DNA from 3 places in the Dactylosporangium sp. NPDC049742 genome. Region 2 is predicted to be linked to each of the others. Evidence: riboswitches for the same ligand, from Rfam matches in the RefSeq annotation. Region 2 holds a riboswitch; each other region holds the start of a gene.
What was found. Region 2 has a riboswitch for cobalamin ahead of AB0J72_RS12770 (ribonucleoside-diphosphate reductase subunit alpha). Riboswitches for the same ligand answer to the same signal wherever they lie in the genome.
Positions count from the first base shown of each region.

Region 1: another riboswitch for cobalamin. It lies ahead of AB0J72_RS14140 (VWA domain-containing protein); the one in region 2 lies ahead of AB0J72_RS12770 (ribonucleoside-diphosphate reductase subunit alpha).
Region 3: another riboswitch for cobalamin. It lies ahead of AB0J72_RS25940 (ribonucleotide reductase N-terminal alpha domain-containing protein); the one in region 2 lies ahead of AB0J72_RS12770 (ribonucleoside-diphosphate reductase subunit alpha).

Region 1 covers NZ_JBFANF010000009.1:22,560-28,522, forward strand. Annotated here, with positions in the region: gene cbiE (precorrin-6y C5,15-methyltransferase (decarboxylating) subunit CbiE) at 1-130, opposite strand, end outside; gene AB0J72_RS14130 (cobyrinate a,c-diamide synthase) at 121-1,461, opposite strand; gene cobO (cob(I)yrinic acid a,c-diamide adenosyltransferase) at 1,455-2,057, opposite strand; gene AB0J72_RS14140 (VWA domain-containing protein) at 2,060-4,129, opposite strand; cobalamin riboswitch at 4,168-4,361, opposite strand; gene AB0J72_RS14145 (hypothetical protein) at 4,424-5,260, shown strand; gene AB0J72_RS14150 (hypothetical protein) at 5,335-5,963, shown strand, end outside.
Region 2 covers NZ_JBFANF010000007.1:256,086-262,048, forward strand. Annotated here, with positions in the region: gene AB0J72_RS12765 (beta-L-arabinofuranosidase domain-containing protein) at 1-1,186, opposite strand, end outside; cobalamin riboswitch at 1,461-1,678, shown strand; gene AB0J72_RS12770 (ribonucleoside-diphosphate reductase subunit alpha) at 1,853-4,156, shown strand; gene AB0J72_RS12775 (ribonucleotide-diphosphate reductase subunit beta) at 4,198-5,193, shown strand; gene AB0J72_RS12780 (thiamine pyrophosphate-dependent enzyme) at 5,488-5,963, shown strand, end outside.
Region 3 covers NZ_JBFANF010000022.1:84,437-90,399, reverse strand. Annotated here, with positions in the region: gene AB0J72_RS25960 (extracellular solute-binding protein) at 1-358, opposite strand, end outside; gene AB0J72_RS25955 (beta-galactosidase) at 617-2,572, shown strand; gene AB0J72_RS25950 (DeoR family transcriptional regulator) at 2,574-3,155, shown strand; partial or broken gene AB0J72_RS25945 (hypothetical protein) at 3,861-4,166, shown strand; cobalamin riboswitch at 4,166-4,345, shown strand; partial or broken gene AB0J72_RS25940 (ribonucleotide reductase N-terminal alpha domain-containing protein) at 4,496-5,869, shown strand; partial or broken gene AB0J72_RS25935 (ribonucleotide-diphosphate reductase subunit beta) at 5,872-5,963, shown strand, end outside.

The DNA of each region.
Region 1 (5,963 bases), on a different contig from region 2:
CCGCCAGGTCCACCCTGGCGTCCACAGTGGACACGGCGAGCACCACGTCGCCGGTGAAGGTGGGCAGGAGGGCCTCGACGTCGGCGGCGGTGGCGGTGGAGCGGGCGCCGAACCCGAGCACTACGCGCATGCCGAGACCAGCCTGTGCGCGAGGTGCGGGGCGCCGGCCCAGTGCAGGTGCAGGTACGACGCGTGCACCGACCCCTCCGCGAACCCCTCCCGGACCGTCCCGTTCTCGCCGTGCCAGGCCCACGCGGGCGTGGCGCCGGAGGACGGGGTGACGGCGGTGCGGTGGAACTCGTGGCCGCTGACCCGGGTGCCGGCGGCGGCGAGCGCGCTGTCGGCGACGGCGACGGCGTCGCGGTAGCCGAGGGTCAGCTTCGGGGTCATGGCGGCGTCGACGGGCAGCACCCCGCACATCGGCCGGCCGTCCAGGGTCCGCGCCAGCCACAGCAGCCCGGCGCACTCGGCCGCGATCGGAGCGCCGCGGGCGGCAAGTGCGGCGACCGCCTCGCGGAGCGGCGCGTTGTCGGACAGCTGCTGCGCGTACACCTCGGGGAAGCCGCCACCGACGACCAGCCCGCGCGTGCCGGGCGGCAGCGCCTCGTCCCGCAACGGGTCCACGATGGACACCTCGGCGCCGGCGGCGGTGAGCAGCTCGACCGTCTCGGCGTAGCTGAAGGAGAACGCGGGCCCGCCGGCGACCGCGACCACGGGCCGTCCGGCGACGGGCTCACCCACCGACGGCGTCCAGGGCGCAGCGGCGAACGGGGGCGCCGAGCGGGCGACGGCGAGGACCGCGTCCAGGTCCACACCGGAGGCGACCACGGCGGCGAGGGCCCGCACGGACTCGAGGGCCTCGGCGTGGCGTTCGACGACGGGGACGAGGCCGAGGTGCCGGGACGGGGCGGCGACCGCGTCGTGGCGGCGCAGCACCCCGAGGACGGGCGTGCCGACCTCGGCGCACGCGTCGCGGAGGATCTGCTCGTGCCGGTCGGAGCCGACCCGGTTGAGCACCACCCCGGCGATGCGCACGCCGGACCCGAACGACCGGAAGCCGTGCACGACGGCGGCGATCGACCGGGCCTGTGCGGTCGCGTCGACCACGAGGACGACGGGCGCGTCGAGCAGCTTCGCGACGTGCGCGGTGGAGCCGAGCTCGCCCGCGCCGGTGCGCCCGTCGAACAGGCCCATGACCCCCTCGACGACCGCGACGTCGGCGCCGGCGGAGCCGTGCGCGAACAGCGGGCCGATCCGCTCCTCGCCGACGAGGACCGGGTCGAGGTTGCGGCCGGGGCGGCCGGCGGCGAGCGCGTGGTAGCCGGGGTCGATGTAGTCCGGGCCGACCTTGAACGGCGCCACGCGCAGGCCACGGGCCGCGAACGCGGCGAGGAGCCCGGTCGCCACGGTCGTCTTGCCGTGGCCGGAGGCCGGCGCCGCGACGACGATGCGGGCTACCACTCGATGCCCTGCTGGCCTTTACGCCCCGCGTCCATGGGGTGCTTGACCTTCGTCATGTCGGTGACGAGGTCGGCGATCGCGACGAGGTCGGGGTGCGCGTCCCGGCCGGTGATGACGACGTGCTGGTTGCCGGGCCGGTCCCGCAGGGTGTCGACGACGTCGGCGACGTCGACCCAGCCCCACTTCATCGGGTACGTGAACTCGTCGAGCACGTAGAACCGGTGCGCCTCCGCGGCCAGGTCGCGCTTGATCTGCTCCCAGCCTTCGGCGGCCTCGGCGGCGTGGTCGCGTTCGGTGCCGGGGCGCTGGATCCAGGACCAGCCCTCGCCCATCTTCTGCCACACGACGGGGCCGCCCTTGCCGGTCTCACCGAGGGCCTTGAGGGCGGTCTCCTCGCCGACGCGCCACTTGGGGCTCTTCACGAACTGGTAGACGGCGATCGGCCAGCCGGCGCTCCAGGCGCGCAGCGCCATCCCGAACGCGGCCGTCGACTTGCCCTTGCCCTGTCCGGTGTGGACGGCCAGGATGTGCTGCCGGCGGCGCTGGCGGGTGGTGAGCCCGTCGTCCGGCACGCTCTCGACCTTGCCCTGCGGCATGTTCAGCTCCCCGTGCGGATCGTGGCGGTGGACAGTGCCGACAGCGGCAGGCAGTCGGCGGACAGGGCCCGGGCGAGGCGGCCGGCGAGGCCGAGCCGCACGGGGCCGGACTCGCAGTCGACGACGACCGCGGGGATGCCGGCGAGCGCGGGCGCGACGGTCATCGGGTCGGGGCCGCTGGTCGCGCGGCCGTCGGTGACGACGACGAGCAGCGGGCGGCGGCGGGCGTCGCGGCGCTTCTCGCCGTGCAGCGTGCGGGCGGCCTGGCGCAGTCCCGCCGCGAGGGGGGTCCGGCCGCCGGTGCGCAGCTCGGCGAGGCGCAGCACGCCGACCTCGTGGCTGGCGGTCGGCTCGAGGACCGTGGTGGCCTCCGCGCCGCGGAAGGTGATCATGCCGACCTTGTCCCGGCGCTGGTACGCGTCGCGCAGCAGCGACAGCACGGCCGTCTTCACGACGGTCATCCGCTGCCGGGCCGCCATCGACCCGGACGCGTCGACGACGAACAGCACAAGGTTGGCCTCCCGGCCCACCTTGACCGCCTCGCGCAGGTCGCGGGCGTGGACGCGGCGGGACCCGCGCAGCGCGGCGGCGCGCACGGTGTCGGGCAGGTGCAGGCTGACGAGCTTGCCGCTGGGCTGCCGGGACCGCACGACGCGGCCGTGCCGGCCGTGCGCGGGTGAGCGCCGGCCGGCGTGGGAGCCCTGCTGCCGGTTGGCCCTCCCACCGATCTTCAAGAGCCGCGTCTTGTACGGGGCCTGCGCGAACGCGAGGTCCCCGGCCGGGCCCGTGGCGGGGCCGGCATCCCCGTCGACGCCCGACGTATCGACCGACGTTTGTTCGGGGGTCGGGCGGCCACCCGGCTCGCCGGCCGGACCCGGCGAACCGGAAATGTCGGATGAGTCGGTAGAAGCGCTCGGCGGGGGCGGGCCACTGCCGTCAGCGCCGCCGTCGTCAGGTCCGCCGCCGTCCGGGCCGCCACCATCGGGGCCGCCGCTGTCAGGGCCGCCGTCAGGGCCGTCGGTGTCGGAGCCGCCGTCGTCGGAAGCGTCGTCCGGGCCGCCGAGCTCCTGGTCGAGGATCTCCTCCAGGCGCTCCTGGTCCGCGCCCGGCGGGTCCAGGGGGTCGCGGCGGCGCCGGTGCGGCAGCGCGAGCCGGGCCGCGTCCCGCAGGTCGTCCTTCGTCACGACGGTCCGGCCGTGCCAGGCGGCGACGGCGACCGCCGTGCGGGCCACGACGATGTCGGCGCGCAGGCCGTCGACCCGGTACGCGATGCAGATCCGCGCGATCCGGTCCAGCTGCGCGTCCGGCAGCGTGACCCGGGGCAGGATCTGCCTGGCGGCGGCGATCCTGCCCGCCAGGGCCGCGTCCTGCTCGACGTAGCGGGCGGCGAACCCGGCGGGGTCGTTCTCGTACTGCAGCCGCCGCCGCACCACCTCGGCCCGCGGCTCGACCGTGGCGGGCGCGGCCACGCCGACGACCAGGCCGAACCGGTCGACGAGCTGCGGCCGCGGCTCGCCCTCCTCCGGGTTCATGGTGCCGACGAGCAGGAAGCGGGCGGCGTGCTTGACGGAGACCCCGTCGCGCTCGACGTGGGCGCGGCCCATCGCGGCGGCGTCGAGGAGCAGGTCGACGAGGTGGTCGGGCAGCAGGTTGACCTCGTCGACGTAGAGAACGCCCCGGTGTGCGGCGGCGAGCAGGCCGGGCTCGTAGGCCTTCACGCCCTCGCCGAGGGCCCGCTGCAGGTCGAGGGTGCCGACGACCCGGTCCTCGGTGGCGCCGACGGGCAGCTCGACCAGCGCGGAGCGGCGCCGGGCGGCGGGCGTGCCGGCGGTGTGCGGGCCGTCGGGGCACGAAGGGTCGGCGGCCAAGGGGTCGCAGGCGAAGCGGCAGCCGGCGACGACGTCGACCTCCGGCAGCAGCGCGGCGACGCCACGCACGACGGTCGACTTGGCGGTGCCCTTCTCACCCCGGACGAGCACCCCGCCGATCGCCGGGGACACGGCGGTGAGCAGCAGGGCCAGGCGCAGGTCGGGCAGGCCGACCACGGCCGAGAACGGATACGGCGACGTCACGGGCACATCCTCCTCGAGCGGGTCCGCGCCCGCTGGGTCATGGAGCACGAGCGGCTGGAGTCTCCTGACTCCCGGATCGCCGCCATCCCCCGACCTTCCGGCTTGCGGCCGTGGCCCTTGCGCTGGAGGGTGGCTCCCCGGTCACAGTGGCGGGACCGTCCCAGATTCGCACTGGGTTCCTCCCTATGACCGCTCGGGGTTCATCGTGTCCCACGGCTCCCAGTGACGTCAACGTGACCCAAATCCTTCGGGCCGGGCACGACCGGCCGAACAGATGACATGTGGAGGAGCGTCGTGCACGCCGTCCTGTGCGTCGTGCTGACCATGGGTCTGCTCATCGCGTCGGTACGGCCGCGCCTGCCACCCCTGGCGCCGGAGACGAGCGTGGCGCCGCCGGGCACCCGGGCCATGTGGCTGTGGGAGCGGGAGAAGCCGGAGGCCGTCGTCGACTGGGCGAAGGCACGCTCGGTGACGACCATCTTCGCGTACTACGACCCGCGCGCCGACGTGACGGAGCTGACCCGGTTGCGTGCGCTGTGCGACGACGCCGGGATCGTCCTCGACGCGCTCGGCGGCGAGCCGGCCTGGACGACCGACCACGCGACCGCGCTCGCCTGGGCGCGGGCCGCCGCGGCGTCCGGCCTGTTCCGGGGGCTGCACGTCGACGTCGAGCCCTACCTGCTGCCGGCCTGGGAGGAGCGGCAGGCGGCGCTCGTACCGCAGCTGCTGCGGCTGCTGGACCAGCTGGCGCTGATCGGCCCGCCGGTCGAGCTCGACGTGCCCTTCTGGCTGCCGACGGTCCAGGCCGGCGGGGAGAACCTGGCCGACGCCGTGCTCGCCCGGGTCGACGGCGTCACGGTGATGAGCTACCGCAACACCGCGACCGGCGGCAACTCGATGCTCGGCGTCGCCGACGACCTGCTGCGGCGGGCCGGGAAGGCGGCGAAACCGGCCCGGCTGGGCGCGGAGACGCAGGCGCTCGGTGACTGCGCGTACTGCACGTTCCACGGCGGCACGGACAGCGCCATGCGGGCCACGCTCAGCGACGTCGACCGGGCCGCGCAGCGCTACGCCGCGTTCGAGGGAATCGCGGTGCACCAGTACGACACCTGGATAGCGCTCACCGGCTAGCTCAACCGGCCGCCGGCCCGGCCGATCTGGAATTCGTCACAGGCAGCCATCATCAACAGAGAAGGACCTCTCCGATGCGCCGTTCAGCCTCGATCGCCCTAGCTTGCGCCGCCGGCGCGGCCGCCATCCTTCCCGCCGCGGCGCCGGCCAGCGCCGCGACCCCGGACCTGGGCCTGGTGGTGCCGCTGCTCGCGCCGATGCTGCCGGGGCAGTCGGGCTGGGTGGGCACCCTGTGGGGCGCCGCCGGCGACGTCTGCGACGTGCGGGTCACCGCATCGGGGCCGGGTCTCACCATCACGTACCCGTCGAACACGCAGAGCTACTCGTCACTGTCGAAGGGTGACTCGCTCGCGGCCGGGCGCGTGGACTACATCGCGTTCAACATCAGCGTCGCCACGAACAAGCTCGTGTCGCTGAACCCGGTGACGCTGAACTACTCGTACACCGAGAAGGCCGACGGCGCGACCACCTGCACCGGCACGAAGCGCACCGGATCGCAGGTCGCGACCCTGCCGGTCGTGTCGGTCACCGGGGACGCCGTCACCCAGAAGACGTCGACGGTGACGGTGCCGAAGAAGACCCCGGTCTGGTCGCAGCTGGTGTTCCAGGCGCGCAAGGGCGGCGTCGACGACCTGCGCATCACCGTCTCCGGCGGCCCGACCGGCCTGGTCGTGAGCTACCCGCAGGAGCGCGCGTACACCCA
Region 2 (5,963 bases):
CGGCGGGGTTCTGGGCGCCGATGAGGTGGTTGAGCAGCGCCCGCTCGTAGAAGTCGAAGTAGCCGGCGTTGTTCGGGTCCAGCAGCCAGAGCTCCTTCGTCAGTTTCAGCATGTTGTACGTGTTGCACTGCTCGGCCGTGTCGTTGGTGAGGAAGCCCGCGATCGCGTTCGGGCCGCGGAAGTGTTCGGCCTGGCTGTTGCCGCCGATGACGTACGTGTGGGCGTTGACCGCGATGTTCCAGGCGTTGACGGCGATGTCCCGGTAGCGGGTGGTGCCGGTCGCCTTGTACTCGCGGGCGGCGCCGATCCACTTCGGCACCTGGGTGTTGGCGTGCAGCCCGTTGAGCGCGTCGGTGTTCGAGGCCAGGGGGTTGAAGACGGCGTTGTGGTCGAAGCGTTGCGCGGCGGTGAGCCAGCGCGCGTCGCCGGTCTGCTGGTACAGGTCGGCGAGGACCGCGTTCATGCCGCCGAACTCGACGCCCAGCGTGGTCTGCATCTGCGAGGCGGACAACCGGCCCGTGCGCCAGTCGACCCAGCCGGCGAGGGCGAGCAGCACGTCCCGGGCCTGGGTCGAGCCGATCAGGCGCCACACGTCGAGCAGGCCGGCGAGGGTCTTGTGGATGCAGTACCAGGGAACGTTGCCGTTGCTCAGGTTGCCGGCTTCCAGGGCGGTGAAGTCGGACTCCGGGAAGCCGGACAGGTAGCCGGTGTTGAAGCCGGCGGCGGCGTTGTTGGCCTGGCAGGCGGCCATCGCGGCGACCATGGCGTTGGCCTTGTCGCGGCAGGTGGTGTCGCCGAGCACGGCGTAGGCCTGGGCCCAGGCGGTCAGCAGGTGGCCCTGCATGTGGGTGCGGAACGGGAAGTTCGGCGCGTCCCAGCCGCCGGTCGCGGCGGCGCCGGCGGTGGACAGCCGGTGGTTGGCCCGGAAGTTGTAGACGAGCCGGTTGACGTCGACGAAGCGCAGGTAGGCCAGGGTCCGGTTCTGGTTGTCCAGGAAGCGGCCGGTGCTCAGCCGCACCTGCCCGAGGTCGAACGCGTAGGCCGAGACGCCGATGTCGGCGCGTGCCGGGGCGAGGGCGGCGCCCGCGGCGGTCGGGGCGCCGAGCAGGGGCGCGGCCGCCGAGGCGGCGGCGACGGCGCCGGTGGTCTGCAGCAGCCGGCGGCGGCTGACGCTGGGGTGGGGCATGGGGTGTGATCCTTTCGAACCGTGACGGCGGCGGTGGCTCTGTGAGCGTTAACATGCCTGCGCGACGCGCCCGCACTACGGGGGTGACGAGTGAAGTGAGCGCTAACATCGCGGCGGCATGACGAGACTGCCAGAGGAATCGGCAACCTTCAAGGGCTCGGGCCGGTCCCGCGACACGTCGGCACGGCTGTCACGGGACGGCCGCCCGCGGAATGTGAAGATCACAACACGCCGCACCGACATGTGGTGTGTGCAATTCCCGGCGACCCTAGATATGGTGCTCGACGCAGCTGGTTCGAGCCGGTCCCCCAGCGGGGCCGGGTCGAGGCAAGAGGGAACCCGGTGCGAGTCCGGGACTGCCCCGCAGCGGTGAGTGGGAACGACCGCCGTCGAGCACACTGGGCCATCCGGCCTGGGAAGTGACGGCCAGTAGGCGACCATCCGTGGTCACGCCCGCGAGTCCGAAGACCTGCCAGCGCGCCACGCACACCCTGTGCGTGGCGGCTTCGAGGCCGCGCGGGACGGCCGACGCCACCATGAACGGTTCACGGCCGGGCGACCCGCCGTGCGCGCCGTTCGGCGTCCCCGCGACCTCGGATCCACTGGAACGAGCTCGCGAGGAGAGAGCCAGTGACGGTCACGACGGCGGAGCCACGCCGGCATGCGATGCGGGTCCGCAACCGCGACGGCGACCTGGAGCCGGTCGACGTCGGCAAGATCGTCAAGGCGGTCGAACGGTGGGTCGGCGGCCTCGACGAGGTCGACCCGCTGCGGGTGGCGACCAGGACGATCAGCGGCCTGTACGACGGCGCCACCACCGCGGAGCTGGACAAGCTGTCGATCCAGACCGCCGCCGAGCTCATCGGCGAGGAACCGCAGTATTCGAGGCTCGCGGCGCGGCTGCTCGCCGCGTACGTCGGCAAGGAGGTCCGCGGGCAGGGCGTGGCCGGCTTCAGCCAGTCGATCCGCCACGCCCACGGCCTGGGGCTGATCGGCGACGAGACGGCGGCGTTCGTGGCCCGCCACGCCCGCGAGCTCGACGACGCCGTCGACCCGGACGGTGACCTGCGGTTCGAGTACTTCGGGCTGCGGACGGTCGCCGACCGGTACCTGCTGCGCCACCCGACCAGCCGCCTCGTCGTGGAGACGCCGCAGTACTGGCTGCTGCGCGTGGCCTGCGGGCTGTCGCGGACGCCGTCCGAGGCCGTCGGCTTCTACCGGCTCATGTCGTCCCTGGCGTACCTGCCGAGCTCGCCGACGCTGTTCAACTCCGGCACCCGGCACACCCAGATGTCCTCCTGCTTCCTGGTCGACTCGCCCCGCGACGAGCTCGACTCGATCTACGAGCGCTACCACCAGGTCGCGAAGCTGTCGAAGTTCTCCGGCGGCATCGGCATCTCCTGGACGCGGGTCCGCGGCCGGGGCGCGCTCATCCGCGGCACCAACGGCAGGTCCAACGGGATCGTGCCCTTCCTGAAGACCCTCGACGCCGGGGTCGCGGCGGTGAACCAGGGCGGCCGGCGCAAGGGCGCCGCGTGCGTGTACCTGGAGCCGTGGCACCCGGACATCGAGGAGTTCCTGGAGCTGCGGGACAACACCGGCGAGGAGTCCCGGCGCACGCACAACCTGAACCTGGCCAACTGGATCCCGGACGAGTTCATGCGCCGGGTCGAGGCCGACGCCGACTGGTCGCTCATCGACCCGTCCGACGCGCCGGAGCTGCCCGACCTGCACGGCGCGGCGTTCGACGACGCCTACCGCGCCGCCGAGCAGCGGGCGGTCAGGACGGTCAAGGCCCGTGACCTGTACGCCCGGATGATGCGCACCCTCGCCCAGACCGGCAACGGGTGGATGACGTTCAAGGACCGCTCCAACGCGCTGTCGAACCAGACCGGTTCGCCCGGCAACACCATCCACCTGTCGAACCTGTGCACCGAGATCCTCGAGGTCAACAGCGACGACGAGACCGCCGTGTGCAACCTCGGCTCGATCAACCTCGGCGCGCACGTCACCGCCGACGGCGTCGACTGGCAGCGGCTGCGCGACACCGTCCGAACCGCCGTCGTGTTCCTCGACCGGGTCATCGACATCAACTACTACCCGGCGGCGCAGGCCGCCGCGTCGAACCCGCGCTGGCGGCCGGTCGGCCTCGGCCTGATGGGCCTGCAGGACGCGTTCTTCACGCTCCGGCTGCCGTTCGACTCGGAGGCGGCGCGGGACCTGTCCACCCGGGTCCAGGAGGAGATCCTCCTGACCGCCGCCGAGACGTCCGCCGAGCTGGCGGAGCGGTCCGGCCCGCACCCGGCGTTCGCCGAGACCCGCGCGGCGCGCGGCGAGCTGCACCCGGACCTGTGGGGCGCCACCCCCGCACAGCCCGGGCGGTGGGCGGCGCTGCGGGCCCGGATCGCGGCGCACGGACTGCGCAACTCGCTGCTCGTCGCGATCGCGCCGACGGCGACGATCGCCTCGATCGCCGGCTGCTACGAGTGCATCGAGCCGCAGGTGTCCAACCTGTTCAAACGCGAAACCATGTCCGGCGAGTTCCTGCAGGTCAACACCTACCTGGTCCGGGAGCTCAAGGCCCGCGGGTTGTGGACGGCCGCGGTCCGCGAGCAGATCAAGCGGGCCGAAGGGTCCGTGCAGGCGGTCGACGGCCTGCCCGAGGACGTGCGCTCGCTGTTCCGCACCGCGTGGGAGCTGCCCCAGCGGGCCCTCATCGACCTCGCCGCGGCCCGCGCGCCGTACATCGACCAGTCCCAGTCGCTGAACCTGTTCCTGGCCGCACCGACGATCGGCAAGCTGTCCTCGATGTACCTGCACGCCTGGAAGAGCGGGCTGAAGACCACCTACTACCTGCGGTCCCGGCCGGCGACCCGGATCCAGCAGGCCACTGTCTCCCTCGTCGCGCCGCCCGCCGAGGCCGTCGCCTGCTCCCTGGAAAACCCCGAGTCGTGCGAGGCCTGCCAGTGACCACCATCCCCGAACCCCGTCTCGGCGCCGACATCCGGCCGATGCTGCTCGACCCCGGCATGGACCTCACACTGCGGCCGATGCGGTACCCGCAGTTCTTCGACCGGTTCAAGGACGCCATCAAGAACACCTGGACCGTCGAGGAGGTCGACCTGCACAGCGACCTCGCCGACCTGTCCAAGCTCTCCCCCGCCGAGCGGCACCTCGTGTCCCGGCTGGTCGCGTTCTTCGCCACCGGCGACACGATCGTCGCCAACAACCTGGTCCTCAACCTGTACCAGCACATCAACAGCCCGGAAGGGCGCCTCTACCTGTCCCGGCAGCTGTTCGAGGAGGCCGTCCACGTCCAGTTCTACCTGAACCTCCTGGACACCTACGTCACCGACGACGCCGAACGGACCGCGGCGTTCGCCGCCGTGGAGAACATCCCGTCGATCGCGCGGAAGGCCGAGTTCTGCTTCCGCTGGATCGACTCCCTCGGCGACCTGCACGAGCTGAAGACCCGCGACGACCGGCGGGCGTTCCTGCTCAACCTCATCTGCTTCGCCGCCTGCATCGAAGGGTTGTTCTTCTACGGCGCCTTCGCCTACGTGTACCACCTGCGCTCCCGCGGGCTGCTGCACGGCCTCGCCTCGGGCACCAACTGGGTCTTCCGCGACGAGTCGATGCACATGGCCTTCGCGTTCGACGTCGTCGACACCGTCCGGTCCGAGGAACCGGACCTGTTCGACGACGAGATGGCCGGGCAGATCCGGGCCATGGTCGCCGAGGCCGTCGAGTGCGAGGTCCAGTTCGCCGCCGACCTGCTCGAGCAGGGCATCTCCGGCCTGTCCCTGACCGACATGCGCGAGTACCTGCAGCACGTCGCCGACCGCAGGCTGGCGCTGCTGGGCGTCGAGCCGCTCTACGGCAGCCGCAACCCGTTCGCGTTCATGGAGCTCCAGGACGTCCAGGAGCTGTCGAACTTCTTCGAACGGCGGGTCTCGGCGTACCAGGTCGGCGTCACCGGCAGCGTCTCCTTCGACGACGACTTCTGAGCACCCGCGCCGGCGTCGTGGCCGTCCACCGGGCCCGTGCCCGGTGGCGGCACCGGCCCGCCGTCCGGGGGCCTGGCCGAGCTGGGTGGGCAGAAGTTTCGGTCGGCTGTGGGCGGGCATGGCGCCCAGGACCCGGTCGGCCTCGCGCCGGTGGGCGCCGGTGACCCGCTCGGCGAGGTGACGCCCGGCCGGGTGGGTGACACTGCACCGCGCCGGTCGCTGGGTCATGCCACGCGACGGTCCGGCTCTGCGGTGGGGCGGATCGGCCCATCACCGGAAAGGACCAAACGGCACATGGAAACCATCACCTCCGAGGTACTGATCTCCCGGCTGGCCGACTGGGGCGTCGACACGGTGTTCGGCATCCCTGGCGACGGCATCAACGGGATCATGGAAGGGCTGCGGCGCAACGCCGACCGGGTGCGCTTCGTCCTGACGCACCACGAGGAGGCGGCCGCGTTCATGGCCACCGCCCACGCGAAGGCCACCGGACGCATCGGGGTGTGCCTGGCCACGTCCGGGCCCGGCGGCATCCATCTGGCCAACGGGCTGTACGACGCGAAGCTCGACCACGCGCCGGTGCTGGCGATCACCGGGATGCAGGAGACCTCGGTGCTCGGCACCGGATACCAGCAGGAGGTCGACCTGACCCGGCTGTACGAGGACGTCAGCGTCTACAACCAGCTGGTCGTCAACCCGCAGCAGCTGCCCGCGCTGGTGGACGTGGCGATCCGGCACGCGTACGCCCGGCGCGGGGTCGCGCACCTGTG
Region 3 (5,963 bases), on a different contig from region 2:
CGTCGGCGGAGTACTTGCTGAGGTCAGCCGCGGCGCCGTTGCTGACCAGCGTGGGAAGCGCCTGATACTCGGCCTGGAAGAGATCCGGCGGGTTGCCGGCCTTGTTGGCCGTGAGGACCTTCGTGACCTCCTCGTCACCTTGCGCCTGCTTGCTGACGGTGACGTGGATGTCGGGATTGGCGGCGTTCCACTGGGCCACGACCTTGTCGATGCCGGGCACCCACGACCAGAAGGTCAGCTCGACCTTGCCGGTGGCCGTGTTCTGGGGCGTGCCGTCGTCGCTGGATCCGCAGGCGCTGGTCAGCAGCAGCGCACTCGCGGTTGCGACCGCGAACAACGTACGGAGTTTCGGGGTCATCTTGGTCTCCAACGTGCGTAGGTCACCGCGGCGACGAGGGCGAGCGGGAGAAACGAAACGGCCGTGTGACTACGGCGCTCCGGCACCCTCCGACAGACGTCCATCGCTGCGGCGATCGGGGTGAACGACCGGGAGCGCTCACAGTTTTGGCCGTCCTAGACGTGCTGTCAATACATTGCGCGGAGGTTAATTCACGCGTGATGCCTGCGCTATGCTGCCGCTATCGAACCGGGAGCGTTCACAGCCAGGAGTCGCAAGATGGACCAGCTTCAACCGTCGCCGTGGTTTCCCCGCGGTCTCGATGCCATCGCCTACGGCGGCGACTACGCCCCGGAGCAGTGGCCTGAGGAGGTCTGGGCCGAGGACGTCCGGCTGATGCGGCAAGCCGGTGTCAACCTGGTCAGCGTCGGCATCTTCAGCTGGGCGATGCTCGAGCCCACCGAGGGGCAGTACACCTTCGAGTGGCTCGACAGAGTTCTGGAGCTCCTACATGCCAACGGGATCCGCGCGGACCTCGCCACGCCGACCGCGGCTCCGCCGCCGTGGCTGACCTACCGCTACCCCGACGCGCGGCTCATCGACCGCGAAGGCCACGTCCTCGGACAGGGCGGCCGGCAGAGCTTCTGTCCCAGCTCGGCTGAGTACGCGCGGGCCGCCGCCACGATCACCGAGCAGCTGGGCCGCCGCTACGGCGAGCATCCGGCGGTCGCGCTGTGGCACGTCCACAACGAGTACGCGGGCGTGAACCCGCACTGCTACTGCCCAGGCTGCGCCGAGGCGTTCCGCGGCTGGCTGCAGGACCGCCACGGCGACCTGCCGACGCTCAACGCCGCATGGGGCACGACGTTCTGGAGCCAGCGCTACAGCGACTGGGCCGAGATCGAGCCGCCACACGCAGCGCCGACACCGGTGAACCCGGCGCAGCAGCTGGACTTCTTCCGGTTCTGCTCCGACGTCCATCTGGAGAACTTCCGGCGGGAGCGCGACATCCTGCGCGGCCTGTCGCCCGAGGTACCGGTCACCACCAACTTCATGATCGCCAACTGCAAGTGGGTCGACTACTGGAAGTGGGCCGGCGAGGTCGACGTCGTCGCCAATGACCACTACCTGCAGGCCGAACGCGACGATCCGCACATCGAACTGGCCATGTGCGCGGACCTGACGCGCAGCCTCGCCGGCGGAGCGCCGTGGATGCTGATGGAGCACTCCACGAGCGCCGTGAACTGGCAGCCCCGCAACATCGCCAAGCGGCGCGGCGAGCTGGCCCGCAACAGCCTGGCCCACCTGGCCCGCGGCGCCGACGCGGTGCTGTTCTTCCAGTGGCGGGCCTCGCGGTTCGGGGCGGAGAAGTTCCACTCGGCGATGCTGCCGCACGGCGGGACCAGCACCCGGATCTGGCGCGAGGTCACCGAGCTCGGCGGACGCCTCGCCGGGCTGGACCGGCTGCGCGGCACCCGGGTCAAGGCCGACGTGGCGATCGTGTGGGACTGGGAGTCGTGGTGGGCGCTCGAGTTGGAATGGCGCCCATCCGTGGACCTGGCATACCGCGAGCGGATCGAGGCGTACTACACGGCGCTGTGGAAGGCCCACCTCACCGTCGACTTCGTCCACCCAGAGGCGGCCCTGAGCAGGTACCCGCTGGTCGTCGTACCATCGCTGTACCTGACGACGGCCGCGGCGGCGAAGAACCTCGACGCATACGTCACCGGCGGGGGAACGCTGCTCGTGTCGTACTTCTCCGGCATCGTCGACGCGAACGACACCGTGCACGGGGATGCGCATCCGGGGGCGCTCCGCGACCTGCTCGGCGTGACCGTCGAGGAGTTCCTGCCGCTGCGACAGGGCCGGCACATCGAGCTCTCGGACGGCACGGCCGCCGATGTGTGGGCCGAGGACCTCGTCGTCGACACCGCGGAGGTCGTGCTGACCTACACGGACGGACCGGCGGCCGGAGGTCCGGCCGTCACCCGCAAAGCGCACGGTGGCGGCACGGCCTGGTACGTCTCGACCCGCCCGGACGCGGCCGGCCTCGAGCGACTGCTGGCCCGGATCCTGCCTCAGGCAGGGCTCCCGGTCCGCCACGACGTGCCCGAAACGGTCGAGGTCGTGCGGCGCCCGCCGTTCGTCATCGCGATCAACCATGGCGAGCACGCCGCTGAAGTCGGCGGCCGCGTTGTCGAGGCCGGTGCGGTAACGGTGATCGAGGAGGCCTGACGTGCTCATCGAGACGCGTCGCGCCGGGATCGTCGCGGCGACCCGCGAACTCGGCGGCATCGGCCTGCACGAGCTGAGCGAGCGCTTCGACGTGTCGATCCCGACGATCCGCCGGGACCTGGAGGTGCTCGCGGATCGCGGGCTGTTGCACCGGGTCCGCGGCGGAGCCATGCCGATCGGCGAGGAGCAGCCGGCACGGCCAGCGCATCGGCCGGCCCCGGACGAGGTCCAGGAGGCGCTGGGCCTCGTCCAGCCGGGCATGGCGGTCGGGATCTCGGGCGGCCCCAAGGCAGTGCGGCTGACGGAACTGCTCGACGACGTCGCCGGCCTGACCGTGGTGACGCCGATGCCGATCGTCGCGGCCGCCGTGCGCAACGAGCGCACAACGGTCCTGCTGATCGGCGGAATCCGTACCCCCGGCGGCAGTCACGCCGGGCCCCAGACCGAACGGACGCTGCAGGCGCTGAATCTCGACATCGCGATCGTCCAGGTGCTGAGCCACCCGGCCCATGACACCCTCGCCGCCGCGACCGACCGGGCCTTGCTGGAGCGCGCCGCCCAGCGCGTGCTCCTGCAGCCCTGACCGCGCCGAACCTGTGCCCGTTCGGGGTTCAGGATGTTGGGCTTGCTGAGCGCCGAGGCATCGACCGAGGTCATGTCACAGCCGCCCGACTTGGCGTTGTACAGGACATGGTCGGCCGCAATCAGGGGGTCACCGCCCAACTGTGCCACTGGGCATACGCGGTTCGCTCGTCGAACCACCGGCCCTGAGCCGAGGCGCCGAGGCAGGCCAAATGAACCAGCTCACCGACCACTTCGACGCCTGGCGACGCCATAACATCGCGGGCGTCCTGGCGACACTGACCGACGACTGCGTGATCATCGAGTGTTACGGGCCGACCTACCGCGGCCGACACCGCGTCGAGCAATGCCAACAGCACCGGCCTCGCCGCGCAGGCGCTGCGCGTCGCCGGGCGGCCGGTCGCATGGCTCAAGGCCCGCGGATTCCTGCTCGGCCTGCAGGTGCGCTGCTCCGGCCCGGCCGCCGACCGCGGCGCGATCGCCTACACGACGACCGGGTTCGACCCGGCCACCGCGATCCGCCCGACCGCGCAGGCCGTGCCTGGGTCTGACCGGCGCCAGCTTCGCCACCCTCACCGCCGCCGGCTCGCAGGCCGCGGCGCCAACCCTGGCGTGTGCCGCGTGAACCGGGCCATGGCGCAGGGCATAAACCGTGTCGCGGAGGTGGCTCGCCGGGCTCTGCGCGGCGTTCGCCGTCACCGGCGCGCTGGTCCTTGCCGACCCGGCACCGCAGGCGGCGCACGCCGCCGCGTGCGCGCCGGGCACCGGGGTCACCGTCGTCGTGGACTTCACCACGTTCGGCGGCGGCGTCCAGAAGGGCTGCCGGCTCGGCGACCCGCCGAATGACCTTGCCGCGTTGAGCGGCGCCGGGTTCACCGTCACCGGCACCCAGCGCTGGGGCCTCGCCTTCATCTGCCGGATCAACGGCAAGCCCACCGCCGCCACGGAGCCGTGCGTCAACACCCCGCCGGCGTCGGCGTACTGGTCCTACTGGCACGCAGTGCCCGGCGGTGGTTCGGCCGCGCTTCGGTGCGGTCGTGGCAACAGGGAACCCGGTGTGAGTCCGGGACTGCCCCGCAGCGGTGAGTGGGAACGAACGCTGTCATTGAGCACTGGACCTTCCGGGGTCTGGGAAGCGACGGCCAGTAGGTGACCGGAGACGGTCGCGCCCGCGAGTCCGAAGACCTGCCAGCGCACCGCGCGCCGAGGGCGGCGTGCGGTGGTCGGATGCCGCGTGGGACGGCTGACGCCATCGCCAGGTGCTCCTCGCGTGCGCCTTTCTGTGGCGGGCTTCCCCCTGCGTCCATCCGGTGGTGATGAGCAGGCGACGAGGGGGAGCACATGACGGTGACGCAGGACCAGGCGACGGCCGGGAAGGCGCCGGAGCAGCGCCGGCACGCGATGCAGGTCCGCAAGCGCAACGGCGACCTGGAGCCGGTCGACGTCAACAAGATCGTGAAGGCGGTCGAGCGGTGGGTCGCCGACCTCGACGAGGTCGACCCGCTGCGGGTGGCGACGAAGACGATCAGCGGTCTGTACGACGGGGCGACGACGGCGGAGCTGGACAAGCTGTCGATCCAGACGGCGGCGGAGCTGATCGGTGAGGAGCCGCAGTACTCGCGGCTCGCGGCGCGGCTGCTCGCGGCGTACGTCGACAAGGAGGTCCGCGGGCAGGGCGTCGCCAGCTTCAGCCAGGCGATCCGGCACGCGCACCAGCAGGGCCTCATCAGCGACGACACCGCGGCGTTCGTGGCGCGGAACGCCCGCAAGCTCGACGATGCCGTCGAGGTCGACGGTGATCTGCGCTTCGAGTACTTCGGCCTGCGGACCGTCGCCGACCGGTACCTGCTGCGCCACCCTCTGTCCCGGCTGGTCGTGGAGACCCCGCAGTACTGGCTGCTGCGCGTCGCGTGCGGGCTGTCGCAGACGCCGGGTGAGGCGATCGGCTTCTACCGGCTCATGTCGTCGCTCGCGTATCTGCCGAGCTCGCCGACGCTGTTCAACTCCGGCACCGCGCACACCCAGATGTCGTCGTGTTTCCTGGTCGACTCGCCCCGCGACGAGCTCGACTCGATCTACTACTACCCGTCGCAGCAGGCCGCCGCGTCCAACCCACGCTGGCGGCCGGTCGGGCTCGGCCTCATGGGACTGCAGGACGCGTTCTTCGCGCTGCGGCTGCCGTTCGACTCCCCCGCCGCCCGCGAGCTGTCGACGCGGGTGCAGGAGGAGATCTACCTCACCGCCCTGGAAGCGTCGGCGGACCTGGCGGAGCGGTTCGGGCCGCACCCCGCGTACGCCGAGACCCGTGCCGCCGGCGGCGAGCTACACCCGGACCTGTGGGGCGCACCCACCGACGGTGAGCGCTGGGCCCTGCTCCGTGAGAAGGTCGCGGCGAGTGGGTTGCGCAACTCGCTGCTGATCGCGATCGCGCCGACCGCGACGATCGCGTCCATCGCCGGGTGTTACGAGTGCATCGAGCCGCAGGTGTCCAACCTGTTCAAACGCGAGACCATGTCGGGTGAGTTCCTGCAGCTCAACACGTACCTGGTGCGGGAGCTCAAGGCCCGCGGGCTGTGGACCGCGGCGATCCGCGAGCAGATCAAGCGCGCCGAGGGCTCGGTGCAGGACGTCGCCGACCTGCCCGATGACGTGCGCGAGCTGTACCGCACCGCCTGGGAGCTGCCGCAGCGGGCCCTCATCGACCTGGCCGCCGCCCCTACCTGAACCTCCTGGACACGTACGTCACCGACGACGCCGAACGGACCGCGGCGTTCGCCGCCGTGGAGAACATCCCGTCGATCGCGCGGAA